DNA from 4 places in the Methylocystis sp. ATCC 49242 genome. Region 1 is predicted to be linked to each of the others. Evidence: predicted binding sites of a transcription regulator. Region 1 holds the regulator's gene; each other region holds the start of a gene.
What was found. Region 1 encodes LexA, which represses DNA repair genes until DNA is damaged. Its sites were predicted from a motif close to TGTTCNNNNTGTGTTCNG; they were not measured.

Region 1 (5,348 bases):
GCCGCCGCGGCGTTCGCTCTCATCGCTCGCCGCCATGCGCGGGCGCGCGCATTATTCGTGGCGCTCGCCTTCGTCGCCGCCGGCTTCACCTCCGCGGCGTGGCGGACCGCGCGCGTCGCCGCGCCGATCATCCCGCGCGTCGGGATCGGCGAACTCACCGGCTTCGTGGAAGAGCTCGACCCGCGGCGGTCCGGCGCCCGCTTCATCCTGCGCGTCGCAAGCGCAGAAGGTCTGCCGGGCGAAGTCGCGCCGGCGCGCGTACGCCTCACCACGCGCGGCGATCCGTCTTTCTCGGCGGGAGATTTCGTCGCGTTGAAAGCCCGGCTCATGCCCCCTGCCCGCGCGGCGCTGCCCGGCGGCTATGATTTCGCGCGCGACGCCTATTTCGCGCGGCTCGGCGGCGTCGGGAACGCGCTCGGCCGCATCGAGGTCATGCCGCCGCCCGATCCGGCGCCAATTTCGCTACGCTTTTTCGCCGCCATCGATCGCGCGCGAAATGCGCTCGCCCTGCGCGTCTATCGCACGATCGACGGCGACGCGGGCGCCATCGCGGCCGCCATGGTGACAGGCAAGCGCGATTTCCTTTCCGGTAACGCGAAAGACCTCATACGCCGGGCCGGCATCTTTCACATCATCACCATCTCTGGCATGCAGATGACGCTCGTCGCCGGCATTTTCTTCGTCGGTTTCCGGCGCCTCCTCGCAATGTCGCAGACGCTGGCGCTCAACTACCCGATCAAGAAATGGGCGGCCGGGCTCGCTATCCTCGGCGCCATTCTCTACGACATCGCGACGGGTTCGCGCGTCGGCACGGAGCGCGCGCTGGTCATGACGCTCATCATGCTCGTCGCCGTGTTGTTCGACCGCGCGTCGCTCTCCATGCGCAATCTTGCGCTCGCCGCCTTTTTCATCATCGCCTTCGAGCCGGAGGCGCTGCTCGGCGCGAGTTTTCAACTTTCCTTCGCCGCCGTCGCGGCGCTGATCGCGGTCTATGAATGGCGCGGCGATTATCTCGGACGAAGCCGCGCGCGCCCTGTCGGCCCGAGCATGCGCGGGCGACTTGCGGAACTGCGCGAAGCCCTGGTCGAGCGATTGGTGCACGGACCGGGCGCGGCGCTTCTCGCGACCCTTTGCGCCACCTCCGCCACCGCCTCCTTCATGGCCAATGATTTCCACGAGCTCAGTCCATATGTGCTGGTCGGAAATCCGCTGACCCTGGCGATCATCGAATTTTTCGCCGTGCCTTGCGCGCTGATCGGCGCGGTCCTCTATCCTTTCGGCCTCGACGGCTTCGTCTGGCGCTATCTGAAGATCGGGATCGATCTCGTCATCTATCTCGCGGGGCTGATCGCGAGCGCGCCGGGGGCGAGCCTGCATGTGAAGGCTTTTGCGCCCTGGGCGATCGTCTTTCTCGCGCTTGCCGTTCTGTCGGCGGTGCTATGGCGGACGTGGTCGCTCCGGGCGACCGCGATACCTCTGGCGCTCGTCGGCCTGCTCGGCGCGAAAAACGGAACGGGTTTCGATCTCGCCGTTCCGCCGACGGGCGACTCGGCGGCCTTCCGTGCCGCCTCCGGCGAAATCGCCCTTCTGGGCAAAAGACCGAGCGTCTTCGCGTCCGAACAATGGTTGCGCGCCGACGCGGATTCCCGCGCGGCCGCAGACGCCGGAGCTGGCGTCGCCTGCGACGATCTGGGATGCGTTGGAAGACTGTTCGACGGGCGCATCGTCGCCCTTGTGAATGAGCGCGGCGCCTTTCTGGAAGACTGCGCGCGCGCGGCGATCATCGTCACGCCGCTTCATGCGCCCGAAGGTTGCGCCGCGCCGATCGTCATAGATCGTCGCAAGCTTGTGGAAACGGGCGCGATTTCCTTGCGACTGAAGGGCGAGAAGATCGAATGGACGAGAGCGCGCGGCGTCGACGAGGATCGGCCGTGGTCGCAGGCCCCGCAGGAAAGGCGCGGCCGGATCACCACGCCCGAGGCCTCTGAAATTGAAAGCGACAATGACGACGCTCAGGCGGCGGAGCCGCTGGACGACTGACCGCGGCTTTTTTTGCATCGCCCCTGCTTCAAGGCGCTGCGGACTGGAGGAAGCTTCGCTCCGGCCCCGGGACGCCCGCCGCGCCCCCATTCGCCATGCGCGGGCATGGGGCGAATGCGGGCCAATCAGTATTTCCTCAGGAGGCTCACGAGCTTCCCCTGAATACGCACGCGATCCGGCCCGAAGATGCGCGTTTCATAAGCCGGATTGGCCGCTTCGAGCGCAATCGAGGCGCCGCGTTTGCGCAGACGCTTCAACGTCGCCTCCTCGTCGTCGATGAGAGCCACCACGATGTCGCCGGTGTCGGCGTTGTCCTGCTTCTTGATGACGACCGTGTCGCCGTCGAGGATGCCGGCCTCGATCATGGAGTCGCCACGCACTTCCAGCGCGTAATGCTCGCCGCTGGTCAGAAGGTCGGGCGGCAGGCTGATGGTGTGGCTGCGGCTCTGGATCGCGGAGATCGGCGTGCCGGCGGCGATGCGGCCCATGACCGGAATCGCCACATTCTGCCCGGTCTCCTCCTCCCGCCGCTCGTGCAGCGGCCGCACACGGCCGAGATTGCCCTCGATGACAGCCGGCGAGAATTTTCCGCCCCGCGACCCTCCGCCGCCGCGCGGCGTCGCTGATTCAGGCAGGCGCAGCACCTCGAGCGCGCGGGCGCGATTGGGAAGACGGCGGATGAAGCCCCGCTCCTCTAGCGCGAGGATCAATCGGTGAATCCCCGACTTCGATCTCAGATCGAGCGCATCCTTCATCTCGTCGAAGGACGGCGGCACGCCGGACTCCTTCAGGCGTTCATGTATGAAGCGCAGAAGGTCGCTTTGCTTCTTTGTCAGCATCGAAAGTTGGCCCCTGAACTCGCGCCGTAGCGTCGACACAGACCCGCAGGGGAGCCTGAATCGCTCAAAAACAAATCATGAACGATTCATATGCGTTCCCGGTGCGTTCCGCAAGCCTTATGTCAGGGGGCTGTTAACTGGAGCTAGCGCGGAGGCGCCGCCGCTCTAATGGGCGGCGGCTTTGTTCTTTGTCGCCGGATCGGGGGCGCCGGGCTTCCGGGGAGCCGCTTTCTTGATCGAGCTCGTCGGGCTGTCGTCGCTGGCGAGCGCCTGCATCTCGCGGCGGTCGTCGGGCGCGAAGGCCTGCGCCACCGGATGCGGCGCCTCCGCCTCCCGGCTCTCGGCGGCGGCCTTGGCGGCAGCGACCGTCACGACGGGCGATTTGGCGGCGAGCTGCGTCGCGGCCTTGCCGGCGCCGCGGGCCGGTTTTTCCTCCAGCGCGATTTCGACTGGCGGGGCGATCGCCTCGGGGCGGCTCACCTCGGCGACGCGCGAGGCGAAGGCCGGGTTCTGACCGCCGTCCTGATAGACGACGCGAACCGGCTTCACGCCGCTTTCGGCGAGTTCGGCCACCTTGGTGTCATCCTTGGCCGCCTTTTCGGCGACCTGGGCCGCGATCTCCGGATTGTGCTTCAGGGGCGGACAGGCCGAGGCCGCGTCCATATGTCCCGCGGGCGTGGCGTTGAAGACATAATGACGGCCGCAGAAAGCGACCTGCGGCTCCTCTTTCGTCACCTCGAAGTGATCATTGCCTTCCTTCAGGTTCTTCCAGAAGCCGATGTTCGGGTCAAGCCGGTGCTTGGCCAGATTTTCGGCCGTCATCTTGAAGGGATAGGACTGCATCTGGATTGCGCGCTGGCCGCCGCCGAAGGAGGAGCGGGCAATCGCGTAGATTTCCGCGATCTGCTTGTCGGTCATGGAGAAGCAGCCGGCCGACGAGCAGGCGCCATGCACCATGATGGTCCCGCCGCTATGCCCCAGCGCGCGGTCGAGCTGGTTCGGGTAGCCGACGTTGAAGGACAGGTAATAGGCCGAATTCGGGTTCATCTGCGCCGGCGTGATCGAATAGAAGCCCTCCGGCACCTGGCGGTCGCCCTCGCGCGTCTTGGGGCCGAGCTGGCCCGACCAGCGGCACATGGGGAAGGTTTTGAGATGGACGTAGCGGCCGTCGGACCGCATCTTCCAGATCTCGAGCTCCGCCTCTTTCTTGTAGGCGCGGATGAGCATCGGCGCTTCCTTCGTCGTGCCGACCTTCTCCATCAGCGCGACGGTCTCCGGCGGAATGGGCGCGAGCGAGCGGTGCGAAAAGCCCCCGTCCTCGCAGGCCGCCAGCGTGAAGGCGGCGAAGGCCGCAACAACCGCAAACGGCTTGAAACCCTGGAAATTCATGCGACCCGCTCCCCTTTGCGCGACGCCCCCGCGTGTCCGAGAACCTTTACACGCCTGCGCGTAACGCAATCCTTACCCGGCGCGACGGCTGACCTTCCGCGCCGACCCGCATTTAGACCAAACATTGGGACGAGAAAGTGTCCGAGGCGCCATCCGGAATGGTGAAAACCGCAAATTTGCCGGATTTACCTTAACGCTTTTCCTCGATCTTTCGGCCCATGGCGAGGAACTTCTCGGCCCGGGCGTGGCGAAGCTGCTCGCGCGAAAGATTGGTAAGACGCGACAATTCGAGGGAAACCGCGTCGCCCGCGGCGGCGATGGCCGCCCTGGGGTCGCGATGAGCGCCGCCCGAGGGCTCGGTGACGATCACGTCGATGATGCCGAATTTGAGCAGATCCTGCGCCGTGATCTTCATGCTGGTCGCGGCGTCCTGCGCCTTGGCCGAATCACGCCACAGGATGGAGGCCGAGGCCTCCGGGGAGGCGACGGTGTAGACCGCGTGCTCCAGCATCAGCACCTTGTTGGCGGCGGCGATTGCGATGGCGCCGCCGGAGCCGCCCTCGCCCACCACGACCGCGACATTGGGCACGCCCAGCGACAGCGAGGCGTCGGTCGATCGGGCGATGGCTTCCGCCTGCCCACGCTCCTCGGCGTCGATGCCCGGAAAGGCGCCGGCCGTATCGACCAGCGAGACCACCGGCAGGCCGAAGCGGTCGGCGAGCTCCATGAGGCGCACCGCCTTGCGGTAGCCCTCGGGTCGCGCCATGCCGAAATTATGGTGCAGACGGCTCGCGGTGTCCGAGCCCTTCTCCTGCCCGATGATGCAGATGGGCTCGCCGTTGAAGCGCCCGAAGCCGCCGACGATGGCGGCGTCCTCGCCGAAGAAGCGGTCGCCGGCGAGCGGCGTGAATTCCGTGACGAGCTGCTTCACATAGTCGGAGAAATGCGGGCGCTGCGGATGACGCGCGACCTGAATTTTCTGCCAGGGGGTGAGGCTCGCGTAGAGGTCGGCCAGCGCCTTGGACGCCTTGGCCTCCAGCTTCGTCAGCTCCTCCGAGATCGAGACGCCCTCGCCTTTCT
Region 2 (5,348 bases), 3.9 Mb from region 1:
GCGTCCGCCCTTCACATTGAAGGAGAAGCGCCCCGGCGCGTAGCCGCGCGCCTTGGCCTCCGGCAGCCCTGCGAACCATTCGCGGATCGGCGTGAAGGCGCCCGTATAGGTCGCGGGGTTTGAACGCGGCGTGCGGCCGATCGGCGACTGGTCGATGTCGATGATCTTGTCGATATGCTCGAGACCTTCGAGCCGGTCATGCGGCGCCGGAACCTCATGCGCATTGTTGAGGCGTCGCGCGACGGCCTTGTAGAGCGTCTCGATGACGAGCGTCGACTTGCCGCCCCCGGAAACGCCGGTGACGGCCGTGAACAGCCCGAGCGGAATTTGCGCGGTGACATTCTTGAGATTGTTGCCGCGCGCGCCGAAGAGCTTCAGCCAGCGGCCCGGCGTCGGCTGGCGAAGTTTGTGCGCGAGGCGCACCTGCTTCGCGCCGGTGAGATATTGCCCCGTAAGCGAGGCAGGATTGTCCATGATCTCCTGCGGCGTGCCCTGCGCGACGATCTTGCCGCCATGGATGCCCGCGCCGGGGCCGACATCGACGACATAATCGGCCGCGAGGATCGCGTCCTCGTCATGCTCCACGACGATGACGCTGTTGCCGAGATTGCGCAGCCGGCGCAGCGTGTCGAGCAGCCTGTCATTGTCGCGCTGATGCAAGCCGATCGACGGCTCGTCGAGCACGTAAAGCACGCCGGTCAGACCCGAGCCGATCTGCGAGGCAAGACGGATTCGCTGGCTCTCGCCACCCGACAGCGTGCCGGAGTTGCGCGAAAGCGTCAGATAATCGAGACCGACGTCGACGAGGAAGGTGAGCCGGTCGCGGATTTCCTTGAGGATGCGAAAGGCGATCTCATTGCGCTTCTTGTCGAGTTCGCCCGGCAGCTTCGAGAACCAGTCGAGCGCCATGCGCACCGAAAGCTCCGACACTTCGCCGATATGCTTGCCGGCGATCTTCACCGCGAGCGCCTCCGGCTTCAGGCGAAAGCCTTCGCAGGCGAGACATGGCGTCGCCGACATGAAACGCCCGATCTCCTCGCGCGCCCATTCGCTGTCGGTTTCGAGATAGCGCCGCTCCAGATTGATGACGACGCCCTCGAACGGCTTCTTCACGTCATAGGCGCGGAAACTGTCGTCATAGGAGAATTTGATCTCTTCCTTGCCTGAACCGAAGAGAATGACGTTCTTCGCCTTCTCGGGCAGATCCTCCCACGGCGTGTCGAGGCGGAACTTGTAATGCCTGCCGAGCGCCTCCAGCGTCTGCATGTAATAGGGCGAGGTGGATTTCGCCCAAGGGGCGACGGCGCCCTTGCGCAAGGTCAGCCGCGGATTGGGCACGACGAGATCGGCGTCGACCTTCTGCTCATGGCCGATGCCGCCGCAGGTCGGACAGGCGCCGAAAGGATTGTTGAAGGAGAAGAGACGCGGCTCGATCTCGGGGATGGTGAAACCGGAAACGGGGCAAGCGAACTTCGACGAGAACAGGATGTGTCCGGGCGCATAATGCGTCGAGACATTGGCGGCCGACGCCGGCGCCGGCGCGAGCGTCTTCGCTGTCTCGCCCGACTTGTTGTCCGCGAATTCGATCACCGCGAGGCCCTGTGACAGATCGAGCGCCATTTCGAAACTGTCGGCAAGCCGCGCAGACATGTCCTTGCGCACGACGATGCGGTCCACCACCACGTCGATGTCGTGTTTCAGTTTCTTGTCGAGCGGCGGCGCGTCGGCGATCTCGCAAAAAGCCCCGTCGATCTTGAGGCGCTGGAAGCCGCGCCGCGCATATTCCGCGATCTCCTTTTTGTATTCGCCCTTGCGGCCGCGCACGACGGGCGCGAGCAGATAGAGCCGCGAACCTTCCGGCAGAGCCAGCACGCGGTCGACCATCTGCGAGACGGTCTGGCTCTCGATGGGCAGTCCCGTCGCCGGCGAATAAGGAACGCCGACGCGCGCCCACAGGAGGCGCATGTAATCGTGAATTTCCGTCACGGTGCCGACGGTGGAGCGCGGATTTTTCGATGTCGTCTTCTGCTCGATGGAAATCGCCGGCGAGAGCCCGTCGATCTGGTCGACGTCCGGCTTCTGCATCATCTCCAGAAACTGCCGGGCGTATGCGGAGAGCGACTCGACGTAACGGCGCTGCCCCTCGGCGTAGATCGTGTCGAAGGCGAGCGACGACTTGCCCGAGCCGGACAGGCCCGTGAACACCACGAATTTGTCGCGCGGGATCGTCAGATCGACATTCTTGAGATTGTGCTCGCGCGCGCCACGAATGGCGATGGTCTTCGAGTCGGAAAAAACCTTCTCCACCACCTGGGCGGATTTCCTTGTGCTGCTCGCCATGTCTTGAGAACTTGCATGATCGGCGCCGGCGCCCGACGCCTGCGCCTTTCCTGCCACGGACCGCGCCGCAAATCCACCTTGCTTGCAGTTGCCCTGTCGTCCCGCCGGGCCTATCAGCGGCGCCATGACAGCGCAGTCCACCGCCCCGGCGAAAAAGCCCCTCCACCACCACCTCTATGTCCAGGTGCTTGTCGCCATTCTGCTCGGCGCGCTGTTCGGCTGGCTGGCGCCCCAGACCGCCGCGCAGGAATGGGTGAAGGCGCTCGGCGACGGTTTCATCAAGCTCATCAAGATGGTGATCGCGCCGATCATCTTCTGCACGGTCGTCTCGGGCGTCGCGCACATAGAGGACGCCAGAAAAGTCGGCCGCGTCGGGGTCAAAGCGCTGATTTATTTCGAGATTGTCTCGACTTTCGCGCTCGTCATCGGCCTTCTCGTCGGCAATATTCTGAAAGCCGGCGCGGGCTTCGCCGGCAAGCCGGACCCCTCCGCCATTACGAAATATACGGAACTCGCCGCAAAGCGCAGCGGCGTGGATTTCGTTCTCGACATCATCCCCGACAGCGCGATCGGCGCTTTCGCCAGGGGAGAAATATTGCAGGTGCTGCTCTTCTCCCTTCTGTTCGGCTTCGCGCTGCTGACGCTGGGCGAGCGCGGCCGGGGCATGCGCACATTCGTCGACGACGCCGGCCACGCCATGTTCGGCGTCATCGCCATCGTGATGAAAGCCGCGCCCGTCGGCGCCTTCGGGGCCATGGCCTATACGGTCGGCAAATATGGCTCCGCCGCATTGCTGTCGCTCGCGGGACTGATCGGCTCCTTCTATCTGACGGCGGCGCTTTTCATCGCCGTCGTGCTTGGGCTCATCGCCGCGACTGTCGGCTTCAACATCTTTCGGCTGCTTGCCTATCTTAAGGATGAAATCCTCATCGTTCTCGGCACTTCTTCATCCGAGAGCGCCCTGCCCCCGCTGATGGAGAAGCTGGAGCGGCTCGGCTGCTCCAAGCCGGTCGTTGGGCTGGTCGTGCCGACCGGCTACTCCTTCAATCTCGACGGCACGAACATCTACATGACGCTGACGACGCTTTTCATCGCGCGGGCGATGGGCGTCGAGCTGGATTTCGCGCATCAGGCGACGATCCTCGTCGTCGCCATGCTGACCTCCAAGGGCGCGAGCGGGGTCTCCGGGGCGGGCTTCGTCACCCTCGCCGCGACGCTCGCCGCCGTCGATCCGCAGCTCGCGCCGGGCATGTCGCTGGTGCTCGGCATCGACAAGTTCATGGCGGAGTGCCGCGCGCTGACCAATTTCATCGGCAATGGCGTGGCGACGATCGTCGTTTCCGCCTGGGAGGGCGAGCTGGACCGCGACAAGCTGCAGGAAGGGCTGAAACGGCGGATAGACCCGTCGAACGTGGAAACCGCCGTCTCGACGGAATGACGCGCTTGCGCCGCCAGACCCGGGCTGCTAGAACAAAAAAGGAACATATCGGCTGTGCAAGGGCGCTGCGCATGGATGATCTGTGGACAAGGCGCGGGCGTGCGCCAGATTGTCCTCGATTGGACTAGAGTGCCGCGCATCTCAGCAATTGGAGAGAGTCATGGCGGGCAGCGTCAACAAGGTCATTCTGGTCGGCAATCTGGGCCGCGACCCCGAGGTGCGGACCTTTCCTTCCGGCGACCGCGTCGTTTCCTTCTCGCTCGCAACGACCGAGTCCTGGCGCGACAAGGCGACCGGCGAACGCAAGGACCGCACCGAGTGGCACAATGTCCAGATCTTCAATGAGGCGCTGGGCAAGATCGCCGAGCAATATTGCCGCAAGGGCGCCAAGATCTATCTCGAAGGCCAGCTGCAGACCCGCGAATATACGGACAAGGACGGCAATCAGCGCAAGGTGACCGAGGTCGTCGTGCCGCGCTTCAGGGGCGAGATGACCCTCCTCGACAGCAAGGGCGGCGGCCGCGGCGAGGGCGACTATGAGGGCGGCGGCTACGGCCAGAGCGGCGGCGGCTCCTTTGGACGCTCGTCGCCAATGGAGCGGGCCCCCGCCGAGCGGCGCCCGTCAGCCCCCGCCGGCCGGCTCTCCGACCAGCTCGACGACGATATTCCGTTCTAGGAGAAGGTCATGTTTTCAGGCCGTCGTTTCCGTGTCGCGCTCGCCCTTGCTTTTGCGGCGGTCACGACGACGGGGATGGCGGCCCAGCCCGGCGCGCAGGGAATTCGCGGACTCGTCGCCCTGGGGCCTCGTTGTGGCGCCGAGTCCTTTCCGCCCGAGCCGGGATGCGCCGAGAGGAAGTTCGCCGCTTCTCTGATAGTGGAGAGCCTTGCGGGGTCCCGGCGCAGCTGGAAGTTTTCCTCGAACGCCGAGGGACGGTTCGAAATCGCGCTGCCGCCCGGACGCTATCAGATACGCTCCACGACCATCCTGCCGCGCTGCCAGAGCAATGAGCCGATTGTCGTGGCGCCCGGAGCCTTTACGGAAATCACAATCCGTTGCGACAGCGGCGTCCGGTAGCGCGTTTCAACAGAAAATGGCGAGATCGCTACAGGCGTCCGGACCCCGGCCGCTCGCGCGGATCGGCGCAAGCAAGCTACCCGGATCGGGCTAGGCAAACCATTGGACATGTATACATATTTGTCAACACAACGCCTGCCTGCGGGTCCCGCGCGGCGCCGCCGGACTTAACCTTAAGGGCAGATGCGTCAAAACTAGTTTCAATTGTCTCGAAGTTTCAAATATCGGCGGAAGGATTCGTTAAGGAAACGCTAACACTCTCGCACGTCACAAGCTGTGTCTCAGCCGCGCCTCGGCGGGGCTGAAACCGGCGGAAAACCAGCGAAGGCGCCGCCATTAGCGGCGCCGCCTGTTGACAGACGAGCGGGTAAAATGATCGGACGCGTTATCCGCTCAACTGGCGTTCGCAGGCGTTTTTGGGCGTTCGTCCAATCAACTGATTCCTTGTGTATTCCGGCCGTGACCGTTCTTGCGCGTTCGCCGCGATGCGCCTAA
Region 3 (5,348 bases), 1.1 Mb from region 1:
ACAGGCCCGGCGTGCTGCAACCGCCGGAGGGCGGCTGGTACGACACGGGCGACATCGTCACGATCGACGCGCAGGGCTTCGTCACGATCAAGGGACGCGCCAAGCGTTTCGCCAAGATCGGCGGCGAGATGGTCTCGCTCGCCGCGATCGAGCAGCTCGCCGCGGAGCTCTGGCCCAAGGCGATCTCCGCCGCCGCCACCGAGGTCGATCCGCGCAAGGGCGAACGCATCGTGCTCGTCACGCAGGAGAAGAACGCGACGCGCGCCGATTTCCAGGCCTACGCCAAGTCGAAAGGCGCCGCCGATCTGATGGTCCCGGCCGAAGTTCTGGTCGTCGAGAAGGTGCCGCTGCTCGGCTCCGGCAAGCTCGATTTCGCCGGCGTGACGAAGATGGTGCGCGACCGCGGCCGCTACATGGCGAACGGCCCGCGCCTGCCCAATGGCCTGCTCGGACGCATCGACGGGAGCGTGGCGATCTCGGCGTGAAGCGTCTTTTGAGCGAAGCGGAAACCGGTTCGCGTGAACAAATGCGTTGACGGAAGAAAGACGGGGGGCTCTCCCCTTCTATCCGAAGGGGAAAGAGTCGAGCGTCAGCTCCAGAACGGCGCCAGCTCCTTCAGCCGCTTCTCGCTTTCCCGCGCATGTTCGACGCCGGCCCGCGCCGCATGGGCGAACCAGCCGCGCACGAAGGCTGACGCGCGCATCGTCACGCCGCCGTCCCCGGCGTCGATCTCGTCGAGCAGCGGCGTCACCGTCTCCATGTCGTTGAAGGCGCCGAGTCCGTCCTGCAATTCGGCGAGCGCGCGGGAAAATCTGCGCGCGCCGCGCCGATGCGGGAAAAGGCTCTGGAAAAACTCCGCGCCATAGCGCGCCTTTTTCAGCGCGATGCGCGCCTGGTGACGATCCTCGGGCGACAGATCAGCCAGTCCCCTGCTTTTTTTCATCACGCGCTTGCGCAGCCGCGTCAGCGCCGCTTGCGCGAAGCCTTTCGCAGAGCCCTCGTCGCGCGCGTCCGCCGCCGCATTCCAGTCGCGCAGCTCGATCGCCGCCCGGAACTCCGCGACGAATTGCACCGCCTGCGTTTCGTCGAGCTTGGCGCGCGCCTGCGCATAGGCCGTCGCGCGGCGCGACGCCACGGCGTCGAGCAGCGCAAAGAAACTCGGCTCCTGCTCAAAGGCCGCGCGCGGGCCGGCCTCGAGCATCTCGCGAAACACGTCCCAATCTCGCGCGGCGCCGAGAACGGACGCAATCGCCTTCGCGCGCTCGCGCGCGGCGTCTAACGCCGGTCCCGAAAGCGCGTTGCGGAACAGGCCGATGGCGGCGCGCAGCCGGCGCAGCGCCACCCGCATCTGGTGGACGCATTCCGGATCTTCCTGCGCCCGTAACGCTCTTGCATTGGCTTCGAACTGGTCGAGCGCGGAGAGGAAGACGCAAATCGCGGCGTCCTCCGTCGAGTCCTCGGGAGCGAGTTTTACTGGCCGCGCCTTCTGCGGTCCGGCTGACGCGGGCCCGGCCACGACGTCGCGCCGCGGCGCCGATCCCTCGGCGGCGGGAGACTCCCGGGCCTCCGCCGAACGCTTCATGTCCGAACCTCCGCGTTTCGCGCCCCGAAACTGAAACGAAGCTTGCGTCACAATCAAGCGTGGCCGCGGCGGGAGGCGAGACGGAGCGCCCGAAAGCCGCGCGCCGGCCGGGGCGATCGAAAGCCGCGGTCCCGCCGGGCTTGATTATCACACCCACTCTTGCTTTATCGCAGCGCAACAATCATTCCCGCAGGAGACCCGCCCATGTCCGTCTGGCCCGTCTATGGCAAAATCACCGGCCCGATCGTTCTGATCGGATTCGGCTCCATCGGGCGCGGCATCCTGCCCCTGATCGAGCGCCATTTCGACTTCGACAAGAGCCGCTTCACGGTCATCGATCCCGTCGACACGCACCGTCGCCTGCTCGACGAGCGCGGCGTCGCCTTTATCAAGACCGGCCTCACGCCGGAGAACTACCGCGAGGTGCTGACGCCGCTCCTGACCAAGGGCGACGGACAGGGCTTCATCGTCAATCTCTCGGTCGACGTCTCCTCGCTCGCCATCATGCAGCTAGCGCGCGAACTGAAGGCGCTTTATGTCGACACGGTCGTCGAGCCCTGGCCCGGCTTCTATTTCGACAAGAGCAAGGGTAACGAAGGCCGCACCAATTACGCCCTGCGCGAGACGGTCCTCGAGGAGCGTCGCAAGAATCCGGGCGGCTCCACCGCCGTTTCCTGCGTCGGCGCCAACCCCGGCATGGTTTCCTGGTTCGTGAAGCAGGCGCTGGTGAACATCGCCAAGGACACGGGCGTCCTCGACCGGGAGCCGACGACCCGCGCCGAATGGGGCGCGCTGGCGCAGAAGCTCGGGCTCAAGGGCGTCCACATCGCCGAGCGCGACACGCAGCGCGCCCGCGACCCGAAGCCCCGCAACGTCTTCGTCAACACATGGTCAGTCGAGGGCTTCGTCTCCGAAGGCATGCAGCCCGCCGAACTCGGCTGGGGCACGCATGAAAAGTCGCTGCCGGACATCGGCCGCACGCATTCGACGGGCTGCGGCGCGGCGATCTATCTGCTCTCTCCTGGCGCCAACACGCGCGTGCGCTCGTGGTGCCCGACGCCGGGGCCGCAATACGGCTTCCTCGTCACGCACAATGAGTCGATCTCGATCGCCGACTATCTCACCGTGCGCGACGCCTCCGGCAAGGCCGTCTATCGCCCGACCTGCCATTACGCCTATCACCCGGCCGACGACGCGGTGCTCTCGCTGCACGAGATGTTCGGGCAGGCCGGGAAGATGCAGGACAGCTGGAAGATTCTCGACGAGAACGAGATCGTCGACGGGATCGACGAACTGGGCGTGCTGCTCTATGGCCATGCCAAGAACGCCTATTGGTACGGCTCGCAGCTTTCGATCGAGGAGACGCGCGACCTCGCTCCCTACCAGAACGCGACCGGCCTGCAGGTCGCCTCCGCCGCGCTCGCCGGCATGGTCTGGGCGCTCGAGAATCCGGAGGCCGGAATCGTCGAGGCCGACGAGGTCGACTACAAGCGCTGCCTTGAAGTGCAACTGCCCTATCTCGGCCCCGTGAAAGGCTATTACACCGACTGGACGCCGCTCGAGGGCCGCCCCGGCCTCTTCCCGGAGGACATCGACGAGAGCGATCCCTGGCAGTTCAAAAACATTCTGGTGCGCTGAAGCCGCAAAAAAAGCCGATCCGCTTACGCGCGCGCCGCCTCGCAAGGGGCGGCGCGTTTTTTATTGCCGGAACGAATCCGCCGAACGCCTCTTGCGTCCCGAAATTTTGTTCTATAATTGTTCTTTATTCTGGTTATGTTCCGCAGCGGCAGGTCGAGCCATGGCGGGGCATGGAAGTCCCCAGTGAGTTGCGTTGCGTGTTGCGACTGCGTGGGAGGCCCGGGCTGTCGCGCGCTTTCGTCGCGACGGAGCGAGGGCCTCCCGTCACTGTCACGGAACGGGTGGAGTTCGTCATGGGCCATTTGGCGGAAATTGCGCCAGACGCGGGGGCGCGGATCGGCGGGTTGATCGACGCCGAGCGCCGGCGCGGACGCGGCGCGGTCTCGAAGCGCAGCGGGCGCTTTGAAAAGGAGACCCGCGAGGAAATCGACGACGGCTGGGGCGCGCTCGGAACGCTGGACGCACTGAAGACCAATATTCACGTCGAGAAGCCGCGTTCGATCATCACCAAGAACGATTCGCGCGACATTTCCTTCGATCGCTCGATCAATCCCTATCGCGGTTGCGAGCATGGCTGCGTCTATTGTTTCGCACGGCCAACGCACGCGTATATGGGCCTGTCTCCCGGCCTCGATTTCGAAACGGAAATCTTCGTCAAGGACGGCGCGGCGCAGATTCTCGAGCGCGAATTGTCGGCGCCGAACTATGTCCCGAAGATGATCGCCATCGGCTCCAACACCGACCCCTATCAGCCGGCGGAAAGACGCCACCGCGTGATGCGCTCGATTCTCGAAGTGCTGGCGCGCGCGAAACATCCGGTCGGCATTGTGACGAAATCAGCGCTGGTGCTGCGCGATCTCGATCTGCTCGCGCCCATGGCCGAGCAGGGCCTGGTGAAAGTCGCGCTGTCGGTGACGACGCTCGATCCGCGTCTTGCGCGCATCATGGAGCCGCGCGCCGCGACGCCCGAGCGCCGGCTCGACGCCATCGAGAAGCTGGCCGCGGCCGGCGTTCCCGTCGCCGTGATGACCGCGCCGATCATACCGGCTGTCAATGACGAGGAGATCGAGACGATCCTGACCCGCGCCCACGCCGCGGGGGCGCGGGAGGCGGGCTATATCATGCTGCGCCTGCCGCTCGAACTGCGCGACATTTTCAGCGAGTGGCTCGTCGCCAATTTTCCCGACAAGGCGCGGCGCGCCCTGTCGCTCGTGCGCTCCACGCGCGGCGGGAAAATCTACGACGCCGCCTTCGGCAAGCGCATGACCGGCGACGGCCCTTACGCCTGGATGATCGGGCGCCGATTTGAGGTCGCCTCCAAGCGCCTCGGCTTTTCGCAGACGCGACTGCGGACCGATCTCTTCGAACCGCCGCGGCGCGCGCCGCAGCAGCTCGCGTTGTTTTGAGCGCGGCTGGAGCGCGTTCAGGAAAAGTGCAGGCGGTTTTCCGCTTGAACGCGCGACAGAAAATGAAGCGAGAGCAGATTCGGAGAATTCAAATTCGCCGAATTTGCCCTAGTGCTTCAATGAAAAGAAGAAACGCAGCAGCACGATGAGCGCCGCGACGGCGGCGACGCCGAACAGGCCGTAGAAAATCTGCATCGTGGCGCTCAACAGCGGGCGGCGCCCCCCATAGCTCCCCGGCGTGGAGCGATCGACCGTCGATTCGGCCAGGAAGCGATAGGTCGCCACACGGCGCGGCGTGTTCTCGCCAATGATGTAGGAGGCGAATTCCTGATCGTTCGGCGCGCGGCCGTTCTGGCTCTCGAAAGCGCGCATCCAGTCGATCTTGTTCTGCTTGTAAAGCGAATAGGCGACGAGGCCGATGATGTCGTCGTCGCCCGAGACGAGTTTTCGAAAGACCCCATTGTGCTCCGCATCGTTTGTGATCGGCGGGGCCGGCGCGGCGCCCGAGACCGCCGGAAGCGCCTTTTCCTTCGGATAAGTCGCCGCTTCGACCGACTTTTCGGTTGCCATGCCCATAGTCGCCGCGCTTTGCTGTTCCATAAGATGCCTCCTGCGCTCCTTGCCCGCCTCGCCCCGCCGCACGGGGCCGATTCTCGCCAGGCCACGCCTTCCGGCGCTTGTTTGCATTTCTTTAGCAAAGCTGAAGCTGAACCGGAAAGACC
Region 4 (5,348 bases), on a different contig from region 1:
TTTTGGGATGAAGCGAGTTCGCGACGCGTAGACGTGGCGATCGCCTTGCGGGTGCTGTCCATGGGTGAAAAAGCGCTGTGGTGTGATGAGATGCAGACTGTCCTTCGCCCGCGTCATGGCGACATAGAGCAGCCGCCGCTCCTCTTCGATTTCGGCCGTCGATCCGGCGCCGAGGTCCGAGGGGATGCAGCCGTCGACGGCGTTGAGGACGAAAACCGATTTCCATTCCTGTCCCTTAGCCGAATGGATGGTGGACAGGATCAGATAATCCTCGTCGAGAAGCGGCGCGCCGGCCTGGTCGCTGGTGGCGTCCGGCGGGTCGAGCGTCAATTCGGTGAGGAAGCGCTCGCGCGACGGGTAACCTGCCGCCATCTGTTCGAGTTGCAGGAGGTCGGCCAGGCGCGTCGCCGCATCTTCGTGAATGCGCTCGAGATGCGGTTCGTACCAGCGGCGCGCGCCTGCGATTTCCGCCGGCCAGCCGGCCTTGCCCGTGCGCAAATGCTGGAGGGTTTCGACAAACCCAGTCCAAGCATCGCCCGAGCGCGGCGGCGCGGGGATATCCGAGAGAGAGGACAAGGGGTCAGGCTGCTCCGCCATCAGGTCGAGGACGCGTTGCGCCGACGCCGGACCGACGCCCGGCAGAAGCTGCATGAGGCGAAAGCCGGCGACGCGGTCGCGCGGATTCTGCGCAAACCGCAGCAGGGCGAGCATGTCCTTGACGTGGGCGCTGTCGAGGAATTTTAGCCCGCCGAACTTGACGAAGGGGATGTTGCGGCGGGTCAGCTCCAGTTCGAGCGGACCGCTATGATGAGAGGCGCGGAACAGCACTGCCTGTTGTTTCAGGCGCGCGCCGATCTCCCGGTCCTCCAAGACGCGCTCGACGACGTAGCGGGCCTGGTCGGCCTCGTCGGGCACGGTGATGAGCCGAGGCTTTTCCACTGATTGGCGTTCCGTCCAGAGGTTCTTGGTGAAACGCTCGCTCGCGAGTTCGATCACACAGTTCGCGGCGGCGAGGATCGGTTGCGTCGAGCGATAGTTACGGTCGAGCGTGACGATGTCGGCGGGAGGGGTGAAGGCGTTGGGAAAATCGAGGATGTTGCGCACGGTCGCGGCGCGGAAGGAATAGATCGACTGAGCGTCGTCGCCCACGACGGTGAGGCCGCGCCCGCCGGGCTTCATCGCCAGCAGGATCGAGGACTGGAGGCGGTTCGTGTCCTGATATTCGTCGACAAGGACGTGATCGAACCTTCCGCCAATGTCCTCCGCGAGCGCGGGCTCGCCCAGGGTCTGCGCCCAATAGAGCAGTAAATCGTCGTAATCGAGAACGTTCTGCGTCTGCTTGGCCTCGACATAGGCTGCGAACAACTCGCGCAGCTGAGCTCTCCAGCCGGCGCACCAAGGAAAGAAACTTTCGAGAACGTCGTCGAGCGGCAACTCCTCGTTGACGGCGCGGGAATAGATGGCAAGGCAAGTTCCCTTGGTTGGGAAGCGGCTCTCCGTCTTCGAGAAGCCCAGCTCGTGCCGGACAAGGTTCATGAGATCGGCGGCATCCTCCCGATCGTGGATTGTGAAATCGGCGTTAAGCCCGATCCCGCCGGCGTACTCGCGCAACAGGCGAGCGCCGACCCCGTGAAACGTCCCCGCCCAGGCGAGTCCGTTGGTCAGGATCCCGGCGCTGGCTCCCAACGCCTCTGCGCAGATGCGCTCGACGCGCCGCGTCATCTCGGCCGCCGCCCGGCGGGAGAAGGTCATCAGCAGGATGCGACGCGGATCGGCGCCGTTGACGATCAGATGCGCGACGCGATGGGCGAGCGTGTTGGTCTTGCCTGACCCGGCCCCTGCGATGACGAGGAGCGGCCCGCCCGGCGCACACCTCTTTTCCCAGACGCCGTGTTCGACGGCCTGCCGCTGTTCTGGGTTGAGTTTTTCGAGGTAGGCCACGGGCGGCGCTCGCGAATCGCGGGGGAGGGCAGGGGGCTGAGTGAACCACAATTCGCGTTTTGTTCGCAACGCCTCTACACTGTGAAAATGCACCCCATGCGGCCTCGGCTTGATCGACGCGCCGGTTGTGGTCTTGATGAGACTGCTAAGCGCCGGGAATCGAGAGTAGCGGCATGACCTCCACGCTGTCGCCGGGAAAGATCGCGAAGTGTGGGTGATTTTCGAACATTTGGGCCGCTTCTTCGGGAGACGCGGCGCGCACGACCGTGAACGCGCCGAGCGCGTTGCTAATGTCCTCGATGCCGGTCAGGGAAACCTTCTTCGTCTTGCCGAGCGGGCCGCCCATCGTGACGATGTCGGCCTTGTGTTTTTCCGCCCAGGCATGCCAGGCAGCGATGCCTTCCTGTTCCCGCTTGTGTCGGTCGGCCTCGGGCAAGGCCATCCAAGCGCCCATTTTGGCACTCTCTTTGCCGCCAAGGAATATCGCGAGATAGGTGCCGGTCGGGTTCATAATGCTTGCTCCTTCGTGGTCGGGGGGAAGTTGGTTGCATCCTCGAGCCGTCGCGCACGACGCCATGCAGCGCGAAACATCTCGCCTTTCCTGCAAGAGATATGCGAGCCGTCCTGCTCTGTGGAAACGAGGCGCTCAAAGCCCGAGGAATGGAAGCGCAGGCGCCAGCGCCGCGGCAAAGTCGCGAAGGAATTTTGCGACATGCGCCCGCTCGGTGATCGTCAGAAGTCCCGCCTTATCGGCTCGCGTGAACGGGACATTCTCAGCGTCCAATTTTGCAAATGTTCCAGCGGGCAGAGAAGGGAATTCTATTTCGACGCCGCCGGAAGCCAGCAGCTTTTCGCGAGTCTTGCCACCTTTTGCCAAGCCTTTGGCATCGGTGAAGCCGTACCAGAAGGGGAAGTCGCTCGGCGGCCTTCCGTGTTTGAGATTGATGACGGCAACATGGTCGGCCCTGTCGCCGATCAGGCTGAGCCAACGTGCGACGGATTGCGCCGCGCCCACGTCAGGGGAAATAACATGGAAAACCGTCAATTTGTAGCTGTGCGCTTCGAAGGCATCGAGAAGGCCGTCGAGCCCTTCGCCGCCATCGACGATCCGTGTGAGGTCAGCCAGGAGGCCGCCCGCGAGATCATGAACGTAGAGCTTTTCGCCTGACTCGATGGAGTCGAGGAGTATGTTGCGTTCGTCATCGGCCCGACCGTTGTAGTAACCGATCCCTTCCACCGGATTTTGGACGCGCTCGATTGCGCCATTGGCGTCCCTGGTGCCGAGGACCCGCGCCGTTGCGCCTACACTGCCATCGGCATCATAAGCCGCGACTCGCTTTCCTCTGGTACGAAGATAATCGACCAGCGTCCGCGTGAACACTGATTTGCCCACACCTCCCTTCTCATTGGCGACGAGAGCCACGCGCTTGAACGCGGGAGGTAAGGCGGCAGCCCGAGGGCGGGCTTTGAGTTCGGCAGCAGTTGTCGCCATGTCCGAGAGTCCTTTCCCGTCAGGGATGATCGCGGGAATTAGCGGGGACGCTAATTCCCCCTCGTTAGACATCGTAATCGAATCGATGCCCGAGAACGTCCTTCGCAGACCTTCGATTTTGTGCCAGAGGCTTCGTCGACAATAGCGAAGGCGACGTCACCATCTTTGCCGTCGCATCGGTAGTCCTCGAACCAGATTTGACGGTGATCGCCTTTGTTTCCGTTGCAACGACCGTTTTGTTCTTCTTGCGGCGACGGGTTGTCAGAGCGCGAGCCTCTTTGATGTACTTGACTAACGTGGCGGCGGCGATGGTGAAGCCATTTTCGCGCATGATATCGGCGAGTTCCGTGCTGGTATATCCCTTTGCGCGGAAAGCGAGCAGATCCGGGAGCAATTGGACGACTGCGGCTTTCAGAGGACTGCGGGAGCGTGTGCTTTTCCTCGGCGGCGCCGAGCGCAACGCCGATCGCACTGCGGACACCCTATCAGTGGGCGCCTTGCTCGCTTCGCCCTTTTTATTCCCCATGGCGCCGCCCTTTTTAGATTCACCTTTGCACTGTCACCCGTTCCAGCCTCAATTTGATTCCACCCTAACGACCAGCTTTGTTGAACATTGTTTCAACCGAATCAGAGCATTACACTACGACAGCTTCATTCCGCTTTGCGACAAGATCGGGGCATCTGTGATGACTGAGGTGTTTTTCAGGAAGGGACGCAATTTTCCGTGATGTCTTGGGGGCGCGGATTTGGCATACGCATCGGTCACACCTCCGTTATTGTCGCTCGACCGACTCCTGCACGGCATGGCGCGCTTCCGAGTCTTGATGGTGCTATGTGAGCAATTCCCGACGAAGGGCGAGGGCAACGGCGTGCGGCAGCGTTAATGCGCCGAGTTTCTTCCGGCAATTATCCAGATGAAACTTCACCACGCGCGGGGTGACGGCCAAAATGTGTGTTGTCTTGCCTGCACGCGGCGTTCTTGTGTCGCGTCCACTCCGGTTTGAAGGCGAGCTGAGGAATTTTACGGTTGTCCGCCCAACAGGCTGCGATCCGCTCCGCGCCCTTCGGCCCGGCTCCGTAGATTAGAACCATGCCCGGGTGCTTCGCGCGTGCCTTATCGAACGCATCCCAAATCCGTTGATGATCCTTGCAGTCCGCACCGCCGGCGAACGCGACGCGAGGGCCAGGTGGCAAAAGCACCTGCGTCTCGGCGAGCTTTTTGGCGTTAAGAAATCCCGGCTGTCGATCATCGCCCCCGTCAGGGCGCGGTGATTAACCTGCGATCCCGAGCGTGGACGCCAGGAGGAACCGGACTCGGCCGCGTAGAGCTCTGCGAGATGGTCCCGGTGGATCGAAGAGTCTGCGCCCGCCGTTGGCGCGGCCGGTCGAGGTCGATTCGCATCGGAGGAAGGGCTCGCGTTTTTGCGCTACTATATCGCTCATGGAAGGTAAGCGAGAGATGGGTGTTGGACTCCCGGCGAACCGAATCCCCCATTGGCGCTTCGAGCGTGGAGCAGATGAGAAACCTGGTAAGCGGGTAGCGTCATGCCCAACGAGCTTCAGCTCGGAGGTGGATATGACCGCAATCGCTAAAAGAGCCGTCGTGTCGCCGAAAACGGAATGCGGACGGTGATGAAAAGACCTAGCCACGCATCCTTATGCCGCGCCAGCGGCTGACATTCTGACCGAACTGATAAGTGACTTGAATCAGCGACCGTGCCAATTTGGGATGAGCGGCACGCCAAGCGAACGAAATTAGAGCTGGCCTCGGTTGTCTGGACAGCCCCCCGCGGATTTTGAGTGGATCTCTGCCGGGGTTTGCTGAACGCGGGGCGTCTCGATTTTGTCGCGGCGGCGGGAGGGCGTAGCCCGACCAGAGCTGCGACAAAATCGACGGCGACGGTCATGCGGCCAT

Region 2: the regulator LexA is predicted to act here: its motif matches at 3,807-3,824, upstream of ssb (single-stranded DNA-binding protein).
Region 3: the regulator LexA is predicted to act here: its motif matches at 3,328-3,345, upstream of MET49242_RS17335 (PA0069 family radical SAM protein).
Region 4: the regulator LexA is predicted to act here: its motif matches at 1,991-2,008, upstream of MET49242_RS00975 (ATP-dependent helicase).

Annotation. Positions count from the first base shown of each region.
Region 1 is NZ_KE124774.1:4,266,021-4,271,368, reverse strand. It holds gene MET49242_RS22800 (ComEC/Rec2 family competence protein) at 1-2,040, shown strand, start outside; gene lexA (transcriptional repressor LexA) at 2,166-2,879, opposite strand; gene MET49242_RS22790 (murein L,D-transpeptidase family protein) at 3,045-4,268, opposite strand; gene MET49242_RS22785 (acetyl-CoA carboxylase carboxyltransferase subunit alpha) at 4,459-5,348, opposite strand, start outside.
Region 2 is NZ_KE124774.1:344,799-350,146, reverse strand. It holds gene uvrA (excinuclease ABC subunit UvrA) at 1-2,340, opposite strand, end outside; gene dctA (C4-dicarboxylate transporter DctA) at 2,465-3,778, shown strand; gene ssb (single-stranded DNA-binding protein) at 3,939-4,454, shown strand; gene MET49242_RS03550 (hypothetical protein) at 4,464-4,853, shown strand.
Region 3 is NZ_KE124774.1:3,138,584-3,143,931, reverse strand. It holds gene MET49242_RS17350 (acyl-[ACP]--phospholipid O-acyltransferase) at 1-485, shown strand, start outside; gene MET49242_RS17345 (CHAD domain-containing protein) at 590-1,582, opposite strand; gene MET49242_RS17340 (homospermidine synthase) at 1,787-3,220, shown strand; gene MET49242_RS17335 (PA0069 family radical SAM protein) at 3,514-4,626, shown strand; gene MET49242_RS17330 (hypothetical protein) at 4,735-5,226, opposite strand.
Region 4 is NZ_KE124772.1:70,854-76,201, reverse strand. It holds gene MET49242_RS00975 (ATP-dependent helicase) at 1-1,941, opposite strand, end outside; gene MET49242_RS00970 (hypothetical protein) at 2,087-2,452, opposite strand; gene MET49242_RS00965 (division plane positioning ATPase MipZ) at 2,588-3,433, opposite strand; gene MET49242_RS00960 (hypothetical protein) at 3,498-3,959, opposite strand; partial or broken gene MET49242_RS23715 (DUF2493 domain-containing protein) at 4,403-4,779, opposite strand; one part of gene MET49242_RS00955 (IS3 family transposase) at 5,337-5,348, opposite strand, start outside.